4 regions of the Gottfriedia sp. S16(2024) genome follow, and region 1 is predicted to be linked to each of the others. Evidence: riboswitches for the same ligand, from Rfam matches in the RefSeq annotation. Region 1 holds a riboswitch; each other region holds the start of a gene.
What was found. Region 1 has a riboswitch for S-adenosylmethionine ahead of AB1282_RS15055 (trans-sulfuration enzyme family protein). Riboswitches for the same ligand answer to the same signal wherever they lie in the genome.
Positions count from the first base shown of each region.

Region 2: linked by a shared signal. The riboswitch ahead of mtnK (S-methyl-5-thioribose kinase) and the one ahead of AB1282_RS15055 (trans-sulfuration enzyme family protein) in region 1 are both predicted to bind S-adenosylmethionine.
Region 3: linked by a shared signal. The riboswitch ahead of AB1282_RS09600 (methionine ABC transporter ATP-binding protein) and the one ahead of AB1282_RS15055 (trans-sulfuration enzyme family protein) in region 1 are both predicted to bind S-adenosylmethionine.
Region 4: linked by a shared signal. The riboswitch ahead of metK (methionine adenosyltransferase) and the one ahead of AB1282_RS15055 (trans-sulfuration enzyme family protein) in region 1 are both predicted to bind S-adenosylmethionine.

Region 1 is NZ_JBFLUO010000001.1:3,218,680-3,221,858, forward strand. It holds gene AB1282_RS15050 (ATP-dependent DNA helicase) at 1-1,200, shown strand, start outside; SAM riboswitch class I at 1,279-1,382, shown strand; gene AB1282_RS15055 (trans-sulfuration enzyme family protein) at 1,465-2,634, shown strand; gene AB1282_RS15060 (trans-sulfuration enzyme family protein) at 2,640-3,179, shown strand, end outside.
Region 2 is NZ_JBFLUO010000001.1:3,331,392-3,334,570, reverse strand. It holds gene mtnA (S-methyl-5-thioribose-1-phosphate isomerase) at 1-461, opposite strand, end outside; gene mtnK (S-methyl-5-thioribose kinase) at 468-1,643, opposite strand; SAM riboswitch class I at 1,715-1,873, opposite strand; gene AB1282_RS15640 (carbon-nitrogen family hydrolase) at 1,937-2,719, opposite strand; gene AB1282_RS15635 (pyridoxal phosphate-dependent aminotransferase) at 2,863-3,179, shown strand, end outside.
Region 3 is NZ_JBFLUO010000001.1:2,050,352-2,053,530, reverse strand. It holds gene AB1282_RS09610 (MetQ/NlpA family ABC transporter substrate-binding protein) at 1-116, opposite strand, end outside; gene AB1282_RS09605 (methionine ABC transporter permease) at 113-781, opposite strand; gene AB1282_RS09600 (methionine ABC transporter ATP-binding protein) at 771-1,787, opposite strand; SAM riboswitch class I at 1,963-2,080, opposite strand; gene AB1282_RS09595 (hypothetical protein) at 2,384-2,818, opposite strand; gene AB1282_RS09590 (ASCH domain-containing protein) at 2,824-3,174, opposite strand.
Region 4 is NZ_JBFLUO010000002.1:14,295-17,473, forward strand. It holds gene pckA (phosphoenolpyruvate carboxykinase (ATP)) at 1-885, opposite strand, end outside; SAM riboswitch class I at 1,198-1,312, shown strand; gene metK (methionine adenosyltransferase) at 1,521-2,717, shown strand; partial or broken gene AB1282_RS25635 (NAD(P)-dependent alcohol dehydrogenase) at 2,864-3,179, shown strand, end outside.

The sequences.
Region 1 (3,179 bases):
GTTTCGTTAAAACGATTATTTGATGAACATAAACGAAGTTCGGTTTTATTAATTGATGAAGCTCATAATCTTGTTGATCGTGCAAGAGAAATGTATTCTGCGAGCTTATTCAAATCTAAATTTTTAGAGTTGAAAAATAGATATAAAAATTTAAAAGATGAACTTTATGCCATAATAAATGAAATAAATAAGCGATTTATTGAATTAAGAAAAAAATGGAAGGACGTTGTAACCCCAGTTTCAAAGGAAATAGATGGTGATTTACTAGAACTTCTACATACATTCAATGAAATCGTAGAAATAAAATTACAGGAAATGGAAGAGGACGAAAATAAACAACTTCTACTTGATACATATTTTGAGTCACTCAACTTCGTCAAAATTGCGGAGTTTTTTGATGAAAATTATGTATGCTACTATGAACTATATAAAAGTGAAGTACATTTAAAGTTATTTTGCCTTGATCCTTCTAAAGTAGTGAATGACGTCATAAAAAGATTTCGCTCTACAATTTATTTTTCGGCTACTTTAACGCCAATACAATATTTTCAAGATATGCTTGGTGATCAAAGTCGAGATTATACAATTTCAATCGATTCTCCTTTTCATAGAGAACAACTGGAAGTAACAATTGATCCTCTTTCAACTCGATACCAAGATCGTGAAAGAAATTTAGAAAGATTAATTGATTCTGTCTATAAAGAAATTACGAAAAGAAAAGGTAATTATTTAGTTTTTTATCCGTCATATCAATATTTAATTCAAAGTGTTGATTTATTTAAAGAGAAAAACCCTAACATAAAGACAATCGTTCAAGAAAATGGTATGTCTGAAATTGAACGAGAGGAGTTCCTTTTACAGTTTGATAGTCTAAATGAGGAAACTTTGGTTGGGTTTGCTGTATTAGGTGGAATATTCTCTGAAGGGATCGATTTAAAGGGGGATCGCTTAAACGGTGTCGTAGTAGTTGGTGTAGGATTGCCACAGATTTGTTTAGAAAGAAATATTTTAAAGGAGCATTTTAATTCTGTTGGAAAAAATGGGTATTATTATGCATATGTCTTTCCAGGTATGAATAAAGTAATGCAAGCGGGTGGAAGAGTTATCCGTTCTGAATCAGATGAAGGGACTTTATTACTAATTGATGATCGATATAAGAGTTCACTTTATCAAAGTTTATTACCTGAAGAATGGAAGTAAGAGTTAATTATTAAATAATTCAAAAAAAACGATTGATAATTATCAGAGTTTTTAATATACTAACAATATAATTTAATAATCTTATCAAGAGCGGTGGAGGGACTGGCCCGACGAAACCCGGCAACTCTAGTAAATACTAGAAAGTGCTAAATCCTGCAGGTGAAAAACCTGGAAGATAAGAGCGATATGTTTATTTTACAGACATAACCACTTCTTATTTTTTAGGAAGTGGTTTTTTTATTTGACTAAAATGGGGGATTTATAATGACTAACACAAAAGAGGCTTTAAACACGAATAAAAAATCGATTGAAACGGTAGCTGTTCATGGTAGCAAAGGGTATGATCCATTAACTGGTGCAATTAGTTATCCAATTTATCAATCAGCTACATTTAAGCATGCAGGTCTACATCAGTCAACTGGATATGATTATGCAAGATTACAAAATCCAACACGAGAAGAAGTCGAAAATACTGTTGCAAAATTAGAAAGTGCAAATTATGGCGTTGCATTCGCAACAGGAAATGCAGCAGTTACTGCAGTATTAAGCTTATTTAAAAAGGGTGATCACCTAATTGTTTCAGATGATTTATACGGTGGTACATATCGCTTATTCGAAGAAATTTATTCGCCATATGGACTTGAGCATAATTTTGTTGATACGACTGAAATTGAACATATTCTTGATGCACTTAAACCGAACACAAAAGGAATTTTTATTGAGACACCTTCAAATCCAATGATGAAAGTAACTGATTTAAAAAGAGTAGTAGAGATTGCAAAAAAACGAGATATTATTGTAATTGTCGATAATACATTTTTAACTCCTTATTTCTTTAGACCAATTGAATTAGGGGCAGATGTAGTTGTTCATAGTGGAACAAAGTATTTAGGTGGCCATAATGATACACTAGCTGGCTTCGTCGTAACGAATTCAGAATATACAAATGAACGAATTCGCTATTATCAAAAATCAACAGGTGCAACATTAGCTCCATTTGACTCTTGGTTAATCTTAAGAGGAATTAAAACATTGCATTTACGCATGGAATACAGTCAAAAAAATGCGATTGTACTTGCGAAGTTTTTAGAAAATCATCCAAATGTTACTGAAGTATATTATGTAGGATTACCAACGCATAAAGGGTATTCAATTATTAAAGAACAGGCAACTGGATTTGGTGCAATGATTTCATTTAAAGTGAAGGATTTAAGTTTAGTAGAACAGGTTTTAGGAAGCGTAAAAGTCATTACATTCGCAGAAAGTTTAGGTGGAGTCGAATCGTTAATTACGTATCCACATACACAAACTCATTCAGAGATGCCAGAAGAATTTAAAAGAAAGCTTGGTCTAGATGACCATACATTACGTTTATCAGTGGGAATTGAACATATTGATGATTTATTAAATGACTTAGAAAATGCATTGGGGTGATGAGCATGCAATTTGGAACGAAACTAATTCATAACGGAAATGAAATTGATCAGGCAACAGGTGCATTAAGTATACCAATTTATCAGACATCAACGTTTCATCAATTTGATATTGAGAATTTTGGGAAGTACGACTATGCGAGAAGTGGAAATCCAACAAGAGAAGCGTTAGAAAATACAATTGCAAAATTAGAAAATGGTGTACGTGGCTTTGCGTTTTCATCAGGAATGGCCGCAATCTCATCTGTATTATCTTTGTTTTCAGCAGGAGATCATATTGTCATTTGTGAAGATGTTTATGGGGGAACATTTAGAATAGCAACAAAAGTTTTAAATCGTTTCGGAATCGATTTTTCTTTCGTCGACGCATCTAATTTAGAAGAGATTAAAGCCGGAATAAAGCCAAATACAAAAGGACTTTATTTAGAAACACCGTCTAATCCTCTTTTGAAAATTACTGATTTAAGTAGTGCTATTAAAATAGCAAAAGAAAATGACATCCTTGTCATTGTAGATAATAGTTTTTTATCACCATATTTACAAAGA
Region 2 (3,179 bases), 110 kb from region 1:
GCACCGTCATGTAATAATGTTAAAGCGTTTTCACCGATTTCCTTGCAAGTTGCCTCATCTGCTAAATGTAATTTTATCGCTTCTTCCATGATGATTAATTTAGCTTCTGATACAGTAACTGCTTCTTTACTAGAACCAATTAGTTTTTCAACTGCCCATGCTAAATTTACTGCAGTTGGTCTAGCACTAATTAGTTCATCCGCTAATAATCTTGCTTGTTGATGAAATTCTTCAATTTGTTCAGTTTCAATTTCTCGAACACCTAAATAAAGTCCATACGCAGCTGCTAAACCGATCGCTGGTGCTCCTCTTACTTGTAATTTTACGATTGCTTCACGTACATCTAATAATGTTGTTGCATCAAAATAGTATATTTCAGTTGGTAATTTTGTTTGGTCTAAAATTTTTAAGCTTTCACCGTTCCATTGTAATGATTCAGGTATTTGCTGTAATGTAGTCATCGATTATTACTCCAATCCATTAAGTAAATTTCCAATATTTCTAATAGTGAATCTATTTTTTATACAATAAACTCCGAATTTTAAGACTTTTTTCTTTGCTTCAATTTTTTGATTATGTTCCAGTGCATCAATATCTTCAACATGAGCAAGACCGATACTTCTTCGGATTAATTCACATCCAATAACCCCAATTGCATCCACCCAATATCCTTCTAGTTTTTCTTTAATTAAAGCTTTTTGGTTAAACGGTCTAACACTATGCTCTTCCCATAGGCGAATAAATGTTTCATTAAAAACTTTTTCAATGTTTAAAATGTGTTCAATAATTTCGTCCTTTAGTTCAGTACGACTGAAAAGTTGAAAAAGTAAATTTGCCTGAATTTGCCCTAAATCAAATCCGATTGGTCCGACAAATGCAAATTCCGGGTCAATTATTTTTGTTTCTGTTTCAGATACGAAAATGCTTCCCGTATGTAAATCACCATGTAATAAAGCTTCTTTTTTCGATAAGAAATCTAATTTTAGTTTCGCAACCTCAATTTGTAGATCTTCATCATTCCATAGATTTTGAATTTCATCTGTTAATTCTTCTTCAAAACTATTTGTTTCACTGTTAAAAAATGGGTCCGTGTAAACAAGATTTTCTGTTATATCACATAAGTCAGGATTATTAAAAAGATACTCTAACTCTTTTTTCTTAGCCGGTGAAGTTCCAAAGTCTGAAGTGAAGAATAATGATTTAGCTAAAAATTCTCCAATATGTTCAGCTAAAAACGGATAGCTTTTTTTCTCAATGAAACCTTTCCGTAAAATTTGCAAGTGAGATAGATCCTCCATTACAGTTACAGCTTGATCTTCGTCATGTTCTAAAATTTTTGGTGCATGTAATGGGATTAGCTCATTGTATATTTTTGTCGCATTACTCTCGATCGTCGCTCGCTTTAATGTAAGTGGCCAGCTTTCTCCAACGACTTTTGCGTATGGTAGAGCCTGTTTTATAATTAACCCTTTCTCGCTTCCTACGGGATTAACTTTAAACACTAAATTTAGATTCCCATCCCCGATTTCTATACTTTCACATAGTTCATTTTTAAAATAGCCAAGTTTTTGTAAATAAGTAATTGCAGTTGCTTCTGTTAAAGGTCTATATTCTTTTCGTTCAATGACAGTCACTAAATTCATCCCCCTTGAATTTTGCAAAATAAAAAGCCTCTTTTCCGAGACGAAAAGAGGCAATACTAATTGGCTTTCGTCTCTTATCTACCAGAAAATTTCTTTTCTGTTGGAATTAGCACCGTGCCTTACTGAGCATTTAAGCTCAGGCGTATACAATACGCCCCATTTCACAATGGTATTACGGTCGGTTGCTGGGCATCGTCGGGCCAAATCCCTCCGCCTACTCGAAATAAGAGTTCGCATATTTGATTTTATAATCGTATTTTAGTTTATAAATTTTTAATTTGTCAATCACTTTTTTAAATTTTTTTGTAAATTTCTTCTTTTCTGTCTTCAAAAATAGGGATTGTACCGCGTATTTCATCGACTTTTTTCGGATCAATTTCACCGAATACGATTTCTTCATTCGTGCTACCTTTGGAAATTACTTCTCCCCAAGGGTCAATGATCATTGATCCTCCGCCAAATGTATTTGCTAAATCTTTTCCTACTCGATTACAAGCAACAACATAACACTGATTTTCAATTGCTCTTGCTTTTAACAAGATTTCCCAATGATTCATTCTTTGAATTGGCCATTCAGCGACAAAAAATAAAACTTTTGCACCTTTTTGAGAATGAGCTCCAATCCATTCAGGAAAACGCAAATCATAGCAAACAAAACCTGCAGCTGTTAATCCATCGATTTCAAAAAGACCGTCTGTTTCCCCTGATTGAAGATAGTGATGCTCGTTCATTAACTGGAACAAATGAACTTTATCATAAGATTTTACTAATTCACCAGTATTGCTAATAACAATTAACGTATTCGTTACACCATTTTCTCTTGCAATTGGGAACGAACCAGCAATCAATATTACATTATTTGATTTTGCAATCGACTGAAGTTCAGAAATAATCGCTTCTTGTTCACCTGTGTGCAAGCCAATCTCTTCCAAACAATAGCCTGTTGTCCATAACTCTGGTAATACGATAACCTGAACATTTTCTTTAACAGCTTCGTTTATTTGAGTTTTCATTTTCTCTAAATTAGACTTTGATTTACCTAAAATAACGTCAGATTGAATACACGCAATTTTAATCACAATTTATTCACCCTATTCTAAATTTTATAGACATTTTTAAATCGAGCATATATGATGGTGAAAGTTATTGCAACAGTCGTTCATGAAAATCAGTCGATTAAGTAACGATCTATTCAAATTAATTTTATTATATTTTTGGAGTGATTAACTTGAATCATAGTAAACTATTAAACAATTTACCAAAACAATTTTTTGCTTCACTAGTCCAAAAAGTGAATCAGTCAATAGGTAATGGTCATGATGTCATTAATCTTGGTCAAGGAAATCCAGATCAGCCAACACCTGACTATATTATAAAAGCATTACAAAAGTCTGTTGAAAACCCTTTAACTCATCGTTATTCTCCGTTTAGAGGGATGAGATCTTTAAAAAATGCTGTTGTAGAATTTTATAAACGAGAGTATGATGTTGATTTAGACCCAGAGGAAGAAGTAGCCATATTATTCGGTGGAAAAGC
Region 3 (3,179 bases), 1.2 Mb from region 1:
ATACCAATCTTAACTGTTCTCTCTTTTCCATTACCTGATGATGCATTAGAACCACATGCTGATAATACCGAAACCGTTAATAATAATGCTGCAAAAATAGTAAAAAACTTTTTCATCCTCTTTTCCTCCTTACGTATCTTGACCACGTATTTCCTAAACTTTGTATGAGTTGAACAATAAGTACTAGTAAAACAACTGTAATGACAATAACCAATGTTTCAAAACGCTGATAACCATATGTAATAGCTAAGTCACCTAATCCCCCAGCACCAACAGCACCAGCTGCCGCAGTCGATCCAATCAATCCAATCGTTGCTGTTGTAAATGATAGAATCAACGATGGAATTGCTTCAGGCAAAATAAACTTCACGATGATTTGAAACTTTGTTGCTCCCATTGAATAGGCAGTTTCCAGCACTCCCTTATCCACTTCTAGCATGGAATTCTCAATCAATCTTGCCAAATATGGCCCTACAAAGATTGAAAGCGGAACAATTGCTGCAACTACGCCAATGGACGTTCCCGTCAATAATCTAGTAAACGGTATAATGGCAACTAGTAAAATAATAAATGGTACAGATCGAACAATATTTATAATGGTATTTAACAACGTAAATAAAGGTTTGTTTTCCATTATATGACCTGGCCTTGTTACAACTAGGATAATACCTAAAGGCAATCCTATGATTGTGCCAAAAATAAATGACCCTAGTACAGTTAGAAATGTATCTTGAGTTGCCTGTAAAAACTGTGGCCAAAAGAATTCCCAATTAAGCTCCATTTAACTCAACCTCCCTTACATCTATCCCCTTTTCCGAAATAAATTTAATAGCTTTTGCGCTTTCCTCTTTTGTTCCTTCTAGTGCCACAAGCAAATTCCCATAAGGTCTTTCTTGTAGCTCTGTAATCGATCCATAAAGAATGTTTAAATGAATATCGAATTTTTTAAGAACCTCTGATAATAATGGATTGGCAGCCTTATCACCTAGGAAGACTAATTGATAATATTTCCCTTTTGATAATGTTTTCGATAACTTAGACGGCACCTCATTTTGTAATACAGTGTTAACAAAATTCTTTGTAATACTTTTTTGTGGATTCGTAAAAACGTCGTAAACATTACCTTCCTCGACAATTTCACCATCATCAATGACGGCCACTTTATCACATAAATCACGAATTACACTCATTTCATGGGTAATAAGAAAAATTGTAAGATTATAGGATTTATTTACCTTCCTTAAAAGCTCTAATACATTCTTTGTTGTTTCAGGGTCTAATGCAGATGTAGCTTCATCACATAGCAACAGATCTGGGTCTGTTACAAGTGCCCTTGCAATTCCAACTCTTTGCTTTTGTCCCCCCGATAAGTGCCCCGGAAATACATCTTGCTTCCCTGTCAGTCCAACAAATTCAATTAATTCCATTACCTTTTCCTGAACATCCCGTTTCTTCTTTCCTTCAAGGTATAGCGGCATTGCGATATTATCAAATACCGTTTTGGCTGAAAGTAGATTGAAGTGTTGGAATACGACACCAATTTTTCTACGTGTTTTACGTAACTCTTCATCATTTAATGTCATTAAGTTCAATCCATCTATCAGAACTGATCCTTCTGTTGGCTCTTCAAGTCTATTTAAACAACGAATCAATGTACTTTTTCCCGCTCCGGAAAAGCCAATGATTCCATAGATCTCACCTTTCTCAATTTTCATATTAATATTATTTAAAGCTTTAATTGGTGGCCTTCCAGGATAAACCTTGGAGACATTTTTAATCTCAATCAAATTTCTTCCTCCAATGCAAGTTATTCCAAACATTATAACTAAGTAAACACATTTGAAAACTAGGTTTTATAATTATATTTTCTCCTTTTTCTCCTATGGCAACTCATCAAAAAACCCCCCTTCTTATCCAATAAGACAGATAAGAAGAGGGGTTATAATATATAAGCCACTTTACTTCTTATCTTTCAAATCGCTTAAACGATTTGCAGGAATTAGCACGGTATTTGTTTCGAAACAACAAACCCGTTGCCGAGGTATCGTAGGGCCAGTCCCTCCACCTCTCTGGATAAGTAATAGAATTTATTAAGTTTTTAAATTATTGAGTTCATGTTATCTCTCTTTTTATAATACGTCAAGAATTATTTTTAAATTTTTTAGAAAAAATTGTGTTTGAAAATAGCATTTTTTTTACGAGTATTGTTTGAATCAGGTCTTAGGTCCTTTATATTCAAATCAAAAAACTATTTCATATTCCGTTTGAAATAGGTCTATATACTTATTTTTTTGAGTTTTTATTAGTATTTCATTTAAAAGAAGGCAAAAAAACAGACAAGTCTTCTTTGATAAGAGAACCTGTCTGCTTTTTTGAATCATTCCTACCATAATGCAGGCTTTACTACCATAAACCATAGCATAACCATCAAAAGAACGATGTAAATCCAGATTGATCGACGAAGCTTCTGAATTAGCATTCTCTGGTCATGGGTTGGTTCACTGAATTTCCGAATGGTCGGTGAAAAGGCTCTAGCTAGGAAAAATAATGAACTCACCAAAAGAAGAATCGTCATCACAATCCAAGATGTCTTCCACGACCAATGACCCACTAGTACCAACAAAACCCCTGATCCAACCAATACATGCCCAGCATGCTTTGCCAATCTGACAGCAAACCGGAATACATCCAAATAAATCTGTTGTATCGCAGACTTTGAGGTATGCAGCTTTTTGAGTATCGGAATCAAAACAAAAAAAGGGCCAATCGATAGGATTACACTAGCAATATGTATATAAAGAAGAAATCTATACAGCATTAAAATTATTCTTGGATGAGACGGAACTCATGAACCCATACCCTCATTTTTGGCAACCAAGGCATCCCAGGGTGGATTGAAAGGATCGATTGTTTATACTCTTCTACTGTCGCATAGCCTTCTTGCTTAGCATCCTCATCTGTCAATTCACCAAGGGCTTGAGAATAAACTTTTTCAACAACATACTGATTATTTTGAAGGGTCATCACTTCCCCAACATCTGCATATCTTCCGTTTCGGCGAGTAGCAGTTTTTTGTCCTGCCAATACTTTTTCAACATCCTCTTGAAGCGTAACAAGGCGTTCAATTGTACATGTTTTTGGCGGTAAAGCGTTCGTTTCATTCTGATTTGTCATCTAAT
Region 4 (3,179 bases), on a different contig from region 1:
TAAAACTGTACCAAATTTAATTGCAGAGAAAATTTGTGGCTCTTTTTCAAATGTTAAATTGATACATTTAGCGTAGCAACCGCCTTCAATATTGAATACACCATTATCTGACCAGCCGTGCTCGTCATCACCGATTAGTTTACGGTCTGCATCTGCAGATAATGTAGTTTTACCAGTTCCTGAAAGTCCAAAGAATAATGCTACATCGCCTTCGCTACCAACGTTAGCAGAACAGTGCATTGGTAAAACATTATTTTGTGGTAATAGGAAATTCATGATTGAGAAAATAGATTTTTTCATTTCTCCAGCATATTCCGTACCACCAATTAAGATTATTTTCTTTTCAAATGATACAATAACAAATGCCTCTGAATTTGTTCCATCAACTACAGGGTCTGCTTTAAATGTCGGAGCAGAAACAATTGTAAACTCTGCTTCATGTGTTGTAAGTTCTTGCTCAGTTGGGCGAATAAATAATTGATGAGCAAATAAGTTGTGCCATGCAAATTCGTTAATTACTTGGATAGGTAAACGATACTCAGTATCTGCACCAGCAAATCCTTTAAATAAGAATAATTCGTTACGATCTTTTAAGTAGTTAAGTACTTTGCTATATAATTTTTCGAATACGTCAGCAGAGATTGGTTGATTTACTGAACCCCAATCGATTAAATTTTCAACAGATGCCTCTTGTACAATAAATTTATCTTTAGGTGAACGTCCAGTATATTTGCCTGTTGAAACGCTAACTGCTCCCGTTGACGTTAAAATTCCTTCTTGTCTTGTTAGGACTTTTTCAACTAACTCAGAAACGCTTAGTTGGTTATACATTTGATTACTAGTAAGTAATTCGTTTAATTCAAAGTTTACATCAACTGTCTTCATATACTAATACCATCCTTTAAATATAATTTGTCTGCCATGTAGGTATCTCGATAAATAGTATAACACATTTATTTTAATAGTGTATACTATTAGTTGGCAAAATGTGTTATGAATTTGATTAAAAAATAAATTTGAGCAAAATTTACTTATTAAATGAAGTAAGTTATTTAAATGTAAGTATAATAATTAGTAATTTCCCATTAAATAGAAATGAATGTAGGGATAAAGTTATTGTAGAATTATGTCTAAGTTATGATGAAAATTGTTGACAAGAAAGTGAAATTTTAATATGATACTTTTCATACGGATACTCTCTTATCCCGAGTAGGTGGAGGGATACAGGCCCTACGAAGCCCAGCAACCTCACTTTTAGTGAAAGGTGCTGAACCTGATGCAAGACTATTTTTTATGTCTTGGACGATAAGAGCGAAAGGCAAATACCAAGAACCCTTTCCTCAGGTAATATTTGATAAGAGGAAGGCTTTTTTTTTGCTCAAAACTTAAATACAGTGGCAATTTCGTAATTTACACTGAGTTATCTTTATCTTAAATGGGAAACATAGGAATAGGAACAAACTTTTTATTCTTATGTTGAGAAAAAAGAGATCCGTCAATTCAATTTAGGAGGGGACTCAATGTCACAACGTCGTTTATTTACTTCAGAATCAGTTACAGAAGGACATCCAGATAAAATCTGTGACCAAATCTCAGATTCAATTCTTGATGCAATTTTAGCAAATGATCCGAATGCTCGTGTAGCAGCGGAAACTTCAGTTACAACAGGTTTAGTACTTGTTGCAGGTGAAATTACAACTTCTACTTATGTAGATATCCCAAAAATCGTTCGCGAAACAATCCGTGAAATCGGTTATGACCGTGCAAAATACGGATTTGATGCAGATACATGTGCAGTTTTAACTTCTATTGATGAGCAATCAGCAGATATCGCTTTAGGTGTAGACCAAGCATTAGAAGCTCGTGAAGGTAGCATGACAGATGAAGAAATTGAAGCAATCGGTGCAGGAGACCAAGGTTTAATGTTCGGTTTTGCTGTTAATGAAACACCTGAATTAATGCCACTTCCAATTTCATTATCTCACAAAATTGCACGCCGTTTAACTGAAGTTAGAAAAAATGAAACAGTTTCTTACTTACGTCCAGACGGTAAAACTCAAGTAACAGTTGAGTATGATGAAAACAACAAACCAGTTCGTATTGATGCAATCGTTGTATCAACACAACATGGTCCAGAAGCTACTCAAGCTCAAATTGAAAATGATATTAAAGAACTTGTAATCAAACCAGTTGTACCAGCTGAGTTAATTGATGAAAACACAAAATTCTTTATCAACCCAACAGGTCGTTTCGTAATCGGTGGACCTCAAGGTGATGCAGGTTTAACAGGTCGTAAAATTATTGTTGATACTTACGGTGGATATGCTCGTCACGGTGGTGGCGCATTCTCTGGTAAAGATGCAACTAAAGTTGACCGTTCTGCTGCTTACGCTGCACGTTACGTTGCGAAAAACATCGTAGCTGCTGGCTTAGCTGATAAAGCTGAAGTTCAATTAGCATATGCAATTGGTGTAGCTAAACCAGTTTCAATCGCTATTGATACTTTTGGTACAGGTAAAGTTTCAGAAGAAAAATTAGTTGAAGTAATTCGCAACAACTTCGACCTACGTCCAGCTGGAATTATTAAAATGCTTGACCTACGTCGTCCAATTTACAAACAAACTGCTGCTTATGGTCACTTTGGCCGTACAGATATCGATCTTCCTTGGGAGCGTACTGACAAAGCAGAAGTTTTAAAAACTGAAGCAGGTCTATAATAAAATGATTAAGGCTGAATATGGCATATGCTATATTCAGTCTTTTTTGTTTAATTAGAATTACGAATTACATTACATATAGGTATACTTAAAAATCATTTTTCATAGGTTAAATGACTGAATTAAAGTTTGTAATGGAGGAACCTATGAAAGCGATTATATGTACAAAATATGGTCCACCAGAAGTTCTTCAAATAACAGAAGTTGAAAAACCAAAATTAAAAATGAAGAAGTATTAATTAAAATACATGCATCAACTGTAACAGCAGGTGGTGTAAAACTTCGAAGCTCCGATTTTCCATATATGTACTGGCTGCCTTCCCGCCTAATGTTTGGCCTTACCAAGCCGAAAAATAAAATAACAGGTTGTGAGCTTGCGGGAGAAATAGTAACAGTTGGCAAAAACGTAAGAAATTTTAAAACAGGTGATCAAGTTTTTGGGTATAGTGGATTTACTTTTGG